DNA from 3 places in the Bacillus rugosus genome. Region 2 is predicted to be linked to each of the others. Evidence: riboswitches for the same ligand, from Rfam matches in the RefSeq annotation. Region 2 holds a riboswitch; each other region holds the start of a gene.
The links. A riboswitch is a leader RNA that binds a small molecule or an ion and turns the genes downstream of it on or off. The one in region 2 is predicted to bind thiamine pyrophosphate.

Region 1: another riboswitch for thiamine pyrophosphate. It lies ahead of thiC (phosphomethylpyrimidine synthase ThiC); the one in region 2 lies ahead of thiT (energy-coupled thiamine transporter ThiT).
Region 3: another riboswitch for thiamine pyrophosphate. It lies ahead of thiU (YkoF family thiamine-binding protein); the one in region 2 lies ahead of thiT (energy-coupled thiamine transporter ThiT).

What each region holds. Positions count from the first base shown of each region.
Region 1 is NZ_CP096590.1:991,252-994,531, forward strand. Features, by position in the region: gene M0696_RS04985 (sporulation protein) at 1-154, opposite strand, end outside; gene M0696_RS04990 (hypothetical protein) at 293-496, shown strand; gene M0696_RS04995 (spore coat protein) at 514-795, opposite strand; gene M0696_RS05000 (Type 1 glutamine amidotransferase-like domain-containing protein) at 921-1,613, shown strand; TPP riboswitch at 1,682-1,789, shown strand; gene thiC (phosphomethylpyrimidine synthase ThiC) at 1,920-3,280, shown strand, end outside.
Region 2 is NZ_CP096590.1:3,054,441-3,057,720, reverse strand. Features, by position in the region: gene floT (flotillin lipid rafts scaffold protein FloT) at 1-527, shown strand, start outside; gene M0696_RS15585 (GNAT family N-acetyltransferase) at 545-1,066, shown strand; gene thiT (energy-coupled thiamine transporter ThiT) at 1,108-1,686, opposite strand; TPP riboswitch at 1,787-1,888, opposite strand; rRNA gene M0696_RS15575 (16S ribosomal RNA) at 2,348-3,280, shown strand, end outside.
Region 3 is NZ_CP096590.1:1,414,361-1,417,640, forward strand. Features, by position in the region: gene M0696_RS07240 (ABC transporter ATP-binding protein) at 1-92, opposite strand, end outside; gene M0696_RS07245 (ECF transporter S component) at 79-678, opposite strand; gene thiU (YkoF family thiamine-binding protein) at 680-1,282, opposite strand; TPP riboswitch at 1,378-1,490, opposite strand; gene ykoG (two-component system response regulator YkoG) at 1,592-2,278, shown strand; gene ykoH (two-component system sensor histidine kinase YkoH) at 2,282-3,280, shown strand, end outside.

The DNA.
Region 1 (3,280 bases), 2.1 Mb from region 2:
CAATATAGCGGACGTCCTGAGCGATTTTTCCGCCTTTGACATGGACAGTCCCCCGTACTTCTTCTCCTGGATAATATGCGTCTTTCTCTATAATTGTATCCACTTTTGCAGCACCGATACCAGCACTTGCCGCAAGCTTCTTAAAAAATGACATGTTAGATCTTCCCCTTTTTCTTTTTCTCAACAGATATACGTAAGAAAGAGAAAAAAGATTCGTTTGATTCGTACTTTTTACCTATTATTCGTCCGGCCTAGGGACAGACTAAGAATAATATTGAAAACAAAGGAGCGGATTGAAATGGATAAAGAAAGTATGGTTGCTGATGAATTACACAGAATGTTTTTGGCTGGTGAGCTGCAAATCACGGTAGAGGAGGATATAAACAATATTTCCGAAAGGTTGAGAAACGGAGATCTCAGTTTAGACCGATTAAGCGGTGAAGACGCGTTTATAAAAGAAACTGTAAACGAGGCTTTAAGAAGAGTGGAGCAATAAAATGAAGAGACGGGATCTCAGAGATACCGTCTTTTTTGTATGACTTTGTTACAGTTCTCTGCAAGATAAAGTGAATCGATTTGAAATGGTTTATCCAGTAGCCAGCCTTTTTCCATCAGGAGGTCAGATAGTTCTCTATGCAGATGAACAGCTGCATCTAATTGATCATACAACGCTGTTCTGAGGTCGGGGTTAGTTGTTTCTGTTATTGCGACCATGTACTTTTTAATGCTGGTTTTTATTGTTGTTAAGCAAACAAGAATCATTATAGGTCTGGTAGAGACTAAGAAATCGTTCAATGGCTTCACCTCCTGTTATGTCAGGGATTTTATCTCCTAGATTTTCCTATTAAGTATTTAACCTTGTATCATGCATTTATACAAAATGCTATAATGAGTAACAAATTTTTCCGGGGAGTGGGATGATGAAACAGATTATTGCAATGGATGGCCGGGGTTTTTCGATGGAGCCGGAAAATTTGGCCCTCGATCAATACATCATCAATCAATCGGAACGGAAGCCGCCTCGCATTTGTTTTTTGCCGACGGCGAGCGGTGATTCCCAAAATTATGTTCAGCGATTTTATCATGCATTTCAAACACTGGATTGTGTGCCGTCTCATTTATCCTTATTTAAGCCGCCGTCAACAGATTTAACTTCTTTTGTTATGGAAAAGGACGTGATTTATGTTGGCGGGGGGAGTACGCGGAACATGCTTGTGCTGTGGAAGGAGTGGGGGCTGGATCTTATTCTTAGAGAGGCATGGAAGAACGGTGTGATTTTAGCTGGATTAAGTGCCGGTGCGATCTGCTGGTTTGAAGAAGGGGTGACAGATTCAGCCGGACCGCTGACAAGCATGAAAAGTTTAGGTTTTTTGCAAGGGAGCTTCTGTCCTCATTATGACGGTGAAAAGGATCGGAGACCGATATACCACCAGCTGATATCTAACGAATTCTTGTGCGATGGCTATGCGGCGGACGACGGAGCGGCTCTTCATTTCATAAATGAACAGCTGTTTCAGATAGTGAGTTCAAGACAGGATGCAAAGGCATATCGGGTGATGAAGGGTGAACATGACATATCTGAAACCCCGCTGCCCGTCAGATATTTAGGGTGAATTGGCTGAATATTTTCTACATTTCTCTTTTTTTCAGATTGTTTTTATGTTAAGATGAGTGCGAAATCAATAGTTACTGGGGGTGCCCGCTTTCGGGCTGAGAGAGAAGGTAAGCTTCTTAACCCTTTGGACCTGATCTGGTTCGTACCAGCGTGGGGAAGTAGAGGAATAGCTTTTATTATTGTCGTGTGGGCAATAATATGTTTCTTTCTGACTGCAACCGGGTTCATTATTTGAATCCGGTTTTTTGTGCTGGTTATGGGCTTGATTTTGTCCTTTCAAACGAAGAGAGGGGAAGGATCAGTGATGCAAAACGATTCAGTGCAGCAAGCCAACATTTCCATTATGTCGAGTTTTTCGGGGAGCAAGAAAGTGTATGTGGAGGGTTCTTCTTCGGACATTCAAGTGCCGATGAGGGAAATTGCATTAAGTCCGACGACTGGGTCGTTCGGCGAAGAGGAAAACGCGCCTGTGCGTGTTTATGATACAAGCGGACCGTATACGGATCCTGAGGTGACCATCAATATTCAAGAAGGATTAAAGCCTCTCCGCCAAAAATGGATCACAGAGCGCGGCGATGTCGAAGAATATGAAGGACGGGCGATAAAACCAGAAGATAACGGTTATAAAAAAGCAAATCCAAACGTAAGCTACCCAGGACTAAAGCGGAAACCGCTGAGGGCGAAAGCTGGCCAAAATGTCACTCAAATGCATTATGCCAAAAAGGGGATGATTACACCTGAGATGGAGTTTATCGCAATTCGCGAGCATGTGTCTCCTGAATTTGTCAGAGATGAGGTAGCAAGCGGCCGGGCGATCATTCCTTCAAATATTAATCACCCTGAAAGTGAACCAATGATTATCGGCCGGAATTTCCATGTGAAGATTAATGCGAATATCGGGAATTCAGCGGTTACGTCATCCATTGAAGAAGAAGTGGAAAAAATGACGTGGGCCATCCGCTGGGGAGCGGATACAATGATGGATCTTTCTACCGGAAAAGACATTCATACGACGCGTGAATGGATTATCCGCAATTGCCCTGTGCCTGTTGGAACTGTTCCGATTTATCAGGCGCTTGAAAAAGTAAACGGTGTAGCGGAGGATTTAACGTGGGAGATTTATCGTGATACACTGATCGAGCAGGCAGAGCAGGGAGTGGATTATTTTACGATACACGCTGGTGTTTTGCTTCGGTATGTGCCGCTGACTGCCAAACGGACAACTGGAATCGTGTCACGCGGGGGAGCGATTATGGCGCAGTGGTGTCTGGCTCATCATCAGGAAAGCTTTCTGTATACACATTTTGAAGAAATCTGCGAAATCATGAAAACGTATGATATTGCTTTTTCTCTTGGGGATGGTCTGCGTCCCGGATCAATCGCTGATGCCAATGACGAAGCGCAGTTTGCTGAATTAGAGACGCTTGGAGAGCTGACGCAAATTGCCTGGAAGCATGATGTTCAGGTAATGATTGAGGGACCGGGGCATGTGCCGATGCATAAAATCAAAGAGAACGTCGATAAACAAATGGACATTTGTAAAGAAGCGCCTTTTTACACCTTGGGGCCGCTGACGACAGATATTGCGCCGGGCTATGACCATATTACTTCAGCGATTGGAGCGGCGATGATCGGCTGGTATGGAACAGCAATGCTTTGTTATGT
Region 2 (3,280 bases):
AAGCAAAACAGCTCGCTGAAGCCGATGCCAAGAAATACAGTATAGAAGCAATGGCGAAGGCTGAGGCGGAAAAAGTCAGAATTGACGGGCTGGCAAAAGCAGAAGCTGAAAAAGCAAAAGGGGAAACAGAAGCAGAGGTTATCCGCCTAAAAGGTCTGGCAGAAGCGGAAGCAAAAGAGAAAATTGCGGCTGCCTTTGAACAGTACGGGCAGGCGGCGATTTTCGATATGATCGTAAAAATGCTTCCGGAATACGCGAAACAAGCAGCGGCACCTCTTTCAAATATTGATAAAATCACCGTTGTTGATACAGGAGGAAGCGGTGAGTCAAGCGGCGCCAACAAAGTAACCAGCTATGCGACGAACTTAATGTCAAGCCTGCAAGAAAGCTTAAAAGCATCGTCGGGAATTGACGTAAAAGAAATGATCGAGAACTTTTCAGGAAAAGGAAACGTAAAACAAAGCATTAACGAATTAACAAATGAAATAAAAGACGCAAAAACGGTCCAAAACCAGAATAATGACTAAGGAAAGGATACCAGTGGATGGTAACTGTACGAGAAGCAAAGTTAGAGGATATAAAGGACATTGCAAAAGTGCATGTAGACAGCTGGAGGACAACATATCAAGGAATTGTCCCGGCTGAATACTTAAACAGTCTGAACTACAAGGAATTTGAAGACAAATGGAAAAGTCGCTCGTTAAAAGGTGTATTTGTGGCTCACGATGACAAAGGCTCAATATTCGGCTTTGCTTCATTTGGACCTATTCGCTCTGAACAAGAAGGCTATGACGGCGAGCTATACGCTATTTACCTTTTAGAAGAGCATCAGCGGCAAGGTGCAGGCAGAGCGCTCTTAGCAAAAGGAGCGGAGTTTTTGCTTCATCATGGCTTTTCGAGTATGTTTGCTTGGGTCATTCAGGAGAACCCCTCAATTACATTTTATCAGGCCTATTCACCTGAAAGAGTAGCGGAGGATAGCTTTGAAATCGCAGGAGAAAGGCTGAAAGAAGTAGGGTTTGGCTGGCCGGATCTTTCTGCTTTGAAAACAGTTCTTAATAGATAACAAAAAACACCCCCCAGCGAACTGCGCTGGGGGGTGTCATGTTAAGCTTTGTCAGTTTTGAGCAAACGGGGTGCAGTCATAAATAATAAACAAAGGACAATTGCACAGATGATGAATGAAGGAACCATATAAGTAGCATTATAAGTTAAAGAATAAATCCATACCGGCGTTCCTTTTGGAGCATAGCTGCCGAAAAACACTGCCCCTGAAATGACATGCGCGGCATAGCGCAGGAAACTGCCGATGAATACTGCGCTGACTACTGAAACAATCAGCTTCCCTTTTGTTTTTAAAACAGCGGCTTTACGTACAGAAGAAGCGAAACATCCACTTATTCCGATAGCTGCGAACGCGACAATGTAATCTAACAATAGCTGTATAGGATGTTGTGCGAATAAGTTTCCGATTGCTATTTGAACCAGACCTGTCAGCAGGCCGGTAGTAAGACCTGCTTTGACACCCCACCGAAACGAAATCAAAAAGATCGGAATCATCATGATAGAGACCGAGCCTCCTTGAGGCATTCTAAGAAACATTCCTGAGACGATGTCTAAAATAACAGCAGCTGCAGTCATAATTGCAATTTCAATAAGGCGAACCAGTTGCTTAGATTGATTCATAAAAATCCCCTTTCATTGATAGACAATCCAAAAGGACAACAAAAAAGCAGCACGCGGAAGGATGAGAAAAGTTCCACGCACTGCTTTACGAGCTGCAATTCATTTGACTTTGCCACATCCCTACGCCAGCGTTAACTAACAGGTTCAAAGGGTCAGAACGATACCGCTCACTCTCAGCTTTAATGCTCCCCTTGTGGTCATCAATATTTAATTCGTTTCTACTATACAAGAAAAAGAAAAAAACAACAAGATCATACTACATGATGTATATGTTCTTTTAAAATAGTTATATGATAAATATGACATGACGAGAATTATAGTTTATTTGTTTTATAGAATTTTTTTTGAAAAAACTATTGCAATAAATAAATACAGGTGTTATATTATTAAACGTCGCTGATGAACAGCAGACAAAACAAGAAGCTTCAAAACAATTTGAAAAAAGTTGTTGACAAAAAATAAGCTGAATGTTATATTATTAAAGCTGCTTCATTGAGAGGCAACAGAATGATCTTTGAAAACTAAACAAGACAAAACGTGCCTGTTAATTCATTTTTATAAAATCGCACAGCGATGTGCGTAGTCAGTCAAACTAGGACCTGCACGATGCAGGTCGCACAGGCGTCGCCGCAGGATGCGGTGAACTTAACCTGTGATCCATTTATCGGAGAGTTTGATCCTGGCTCAGGACGAACGCTGGCGGCGTGCCTAATACATGCAAGTCGAGCGGACAGATGGGAGCTTGCTCCCTGATGTTAGCGGCGGACGGGTGAGTAACACGTGGGTAACCTGCCTGTAAGACTGGGACAACTCCGGGAAACCGGGGCTAATACCGGATGCTTGTTTGAACCGCATGGTTCAAACATAAAAGGTGGCTTCGGCTACCACTTACAGATGGACCCGCGGCGCATTAGCTAGTTGGTGAGGTAATGGCTCACCAAGGCAACGATGCGTAGCCGACCTGAGAGGGTGATCGGCCACACTGGGACTGAGACACGGCCCAGACTCCTACGGGAGGCAGCAGTAGGGAATCTTCCGCAATGGACGAAAGTCTGACGGAGCAACGCCGCGTGAGTGATGAAGGTTTTCGGATCGTAAAGCTCTGTTGTTAGGGAAGAACAAGTACCGTTCGAATAGGGCGGTACCTTGACGGTACCTAACCAGAAAGCCACGGCTAACTACGTGCCAGCAGCCGCGGTAATACGTAGGTGGCAAGCGTTGTCCGGAATTATTGGGCGTAAAGGGCTCGCAGGCGGTTTCTTAAGTCTGATGTGAAAGCCCCCGGCTCAACCGGGGAGGGTCATTGGAAACTGGGGAACTTGAGTGCAGAAGAGGAGAGTGGAATTCCACGTGTAGCGGTGAAATGCGTAGAGATGTGGAGGAACACCAGTGGCGAAGGCGACTCTCTGGTCTGTAACTGACGCTGAGGAGCGAAAGCGTGGGGAGCGAACAGGATTAGATACCCTGGTAGTCCACGCCGTAAACGATGAGTGCTAAGTGTTAGGGGGTTTCCGCCCCTTAGTGCTGCAGCTAACGCATTAAGCACTCCGCCTGGGGAGTACGGTCGCAAGACTGAAACTCAAAGGAATTGACG
Region 3 (3,280 bases), 1.6 Mb from region 2:
TCAAACGAAATGTTTTGAAATACCGGTTTCTCGTCTTCTTCATAAGAGAAGCTGAGCTGGTCAACCGTCAGGAACTCATCAAAGGCTTGCATGTTCTGATGCCCGCTTCCGTTGCTTTTTCAGTTCCTTTCCGAGTGCCATTCCGTTTAACACACCCGTATAAGCGAGAGAGTCACTGACAGCTTTTCCGAGCAGCCCCGCAAGCAACGCGCCGGAAATCAGGCGGATCACAAGCATAATGAGAAGATAACCTGGTGAATAGGCTGCATAGCCAGAAACAAAAAGATCATAGATAAAACTGGCTACTGAAGATCCCATTCCTGCCAGCAGAAGTACAGGAAGAGAGTATGCTTTCCAGCGTGTCGCGAGAAATACAGCCTCAGCTCCGAGACCTTGAACAATGCCGATGACGATGACCATTGGGCCGGACGGGTTTCCAAGCAGGCACTCAACGAGAGCGGCAATGATTTCAGAAACTAGTGCTGCACCCGGTTTTCGAATAATGTACGCGGCGATGACAGAAACGATAAACCAAATGCCGTAAATCGGTTCATAGGCGATTGGCCCGAACATACCTGCAAGTACGTTTCCAAAATGCGTAAATAATAAATAAACAACGGCAAATACGATACTGATAACGGACATGATGACAATTTCTTTTACTTTCCAGCTTTTCATTTTATCCCTGCTTTCTGTTTTTTCTTGATGGACTGTTAGCCGAGAGATTCACAGTCATGGTTACGTGGTTTGTTTGCTGTTCAGCCATGCGGAAAACGGCCTCCAGTGTCCTGAATACGTCATGCGCATCCCCGTCAAGCTCGCTCGCGTAATGAACACCCTGTACGAAAGTGCCTTCTGCTTTCGCAATGTCGACAGCATCCATGATCAAGCTCATATAATCCGGCTCATTCATCGGATAAAGCGCAAATTGGCATGGTGCTTCCGCGTTCAGGCTTCGGACAGCATCTTCATTGGCACGCTTATCGCCTTCGGAAAGATATGTATCTCCCTGTGTATCGCCCGGGCATCCGATGGAAAACGTGCCGTTCACGACGATGTGTTTTTCGCTATTCGCCGCATAAAGGTAAATGGCTTTGGCAGCGTCGAATACATGATCAATTGAACCGCGCAGAACTGTGCTGATATGGTCGGTTTTCGTCCATACCTTAGATGTGTCTGTTTTTTTCAGCGCAGATTTGATCACACTGATAAAATCATCCGTCATCGGATATAAAGAGAAGCGAAAACCGGCGATTCTGCTTGTACCGCAAATATGTTCCATTTCTCCGACCTCCTGTTTTTTTGGTAAAATAAAAAACTGCATATCCTAAGGGAATATGCAGTCATAGATCGATTAAGCGCACAAAAAATACACCATTCGGTCAACCTGCACTTCCCCACGCTGGTATTATCCAGATCGGGTCATAAGGGATCAAAGCGCGTTTCTCCCGCGCTTTATCTCAGCCAAAACAGCACCCCTAGTGCTTTCCGTATACAATTTTTTATTTTGACATCATAATAGATGATAAGAATCATTTTGTAAACAATGAAATCATTTTTTTCATATAGGGACAGGGGAGGATGATCAGTTTTGGATAAAGGGCACATATTAATTGTGGAAGATGAAGAAAAAATCGCCAGGGTAATCCAGCTTGAACTGGAATATGAAGGATATAGCGTCACCATCAAACACAATGGCACAGAAGGACTGAATGCGGCCGCGGATGGCGGGTATTCCTTAGTGCTTCTTGATGTCATGCTTCCGGGGCTTAGCGGCCTGGAAGTACTGCGCCGCTTGAGAAAAACGGATCAGCAGACACCGGTCATTTTATTAACGGCGCGCGACAGTATACCTGATAAGGTAACAGGGTTGGACATCGGAGCGAATGACTATGTCACCAAACCATTTGAAATTGAGGAATTACTTGCGAGAATCAGGGCGGCGTTGCGCCAAAATGGCACAAAAACAGAAGATGTTGGCACTTTTCTTACATATGATGACTTGCGGGTGAACGAAAAAACACGTGAAGTGAGACGCGGAGACAAAGAGGTAGAATTAACGCCGCGTGAATTTGATTTGCTCGTCTATATGCTGAAGCATCCGCAGCAAGTGCTGACACGGGAGCAGATTTTAAACACAGTATGGGGATTTGATTATATCGGTGATACAAATGTGGTGGACGTCTACATTAGATACATCAGAAAAAAACTGGACTACCCTTACGAAAAACAGCTGATCCATACTGTTCGCGGGGTCGGCTATGCCATTAAGGGGTAAACGATGAAGCTGAAGACCAAGATTCATCTGTACACAACAATATCGCTATTGATTTTATTAATTTTGGTTCATACCGCAGTCTATCTCATTTTTTCGTCCGCGCTGACATCAAAGGATGCGTCCCGGCTTGCAGATGAGACGGATAACATTGCAGAAGCGCTGCATGCTGCTGAAACAGAAGGAGTCGCTTTGCAGGACATGCTACAGGCCTATCTTCCGGCAAACGGCATGGTCCGTGTAGTGAATGGTGATCAAAAAGCCGTCATGACCATGACAAAAGAAAAAGCATATAAAGATGTTCCTCTCGCTTTTCATAGCGGTGAAACGGCAGATGTAAGGAAACATGACGGCAAACTGTTTGCTGAAGCTGCTGTTCCGGTTATTTGGACCGATGGGCAAGTGGTATCTCTTCAGCTGGTTGAAAGGCTGGAGAACACAGAAGAGAGTCTGTTTCTGCTGAAAATCATCTTAATCGCTGCAAGCGCTGCTGTCTGTATCGCTTCTTTTTTTGCGGGAAGCTTGCTCGCCCGCCGTATCATCAATCCGATCAGACGATTAATGATGACGATGAAAGACATACAGCGGGAGAAAGCATTCAAAACGATTTCCTTGGAAGGACAGTCGCACGACGAGTTATATGAAATGGGGCTGACATTTAATGAGATGGCGATGATGCTGAAAGAGCATTACGATAAACAGCAGCAGTTCATTCAAGATGCTTCACACGAATTGAAAACCCCGCTCACGATTATAGAAAGCTACAGCAGCCTAATGAAGCGGTGGGGGGCAAAAAAGCCAGAAGTGCTTGAGGAATCGATAGAAGCCATTCACTCAGAAGCGGTGCATATGAAAAAACTAACCAATCAGCTTCTGGCGCTGGCAAAAAGCCATAAAGGAATTGAGCTTGATCTGAAAACAATCGATCTTGTTGTAGTATCGCGTGCCGTCATGCAAATGCTCCAGCCCGTCTATCAGCGTGACATTTTGCTTGAAACAGATAAA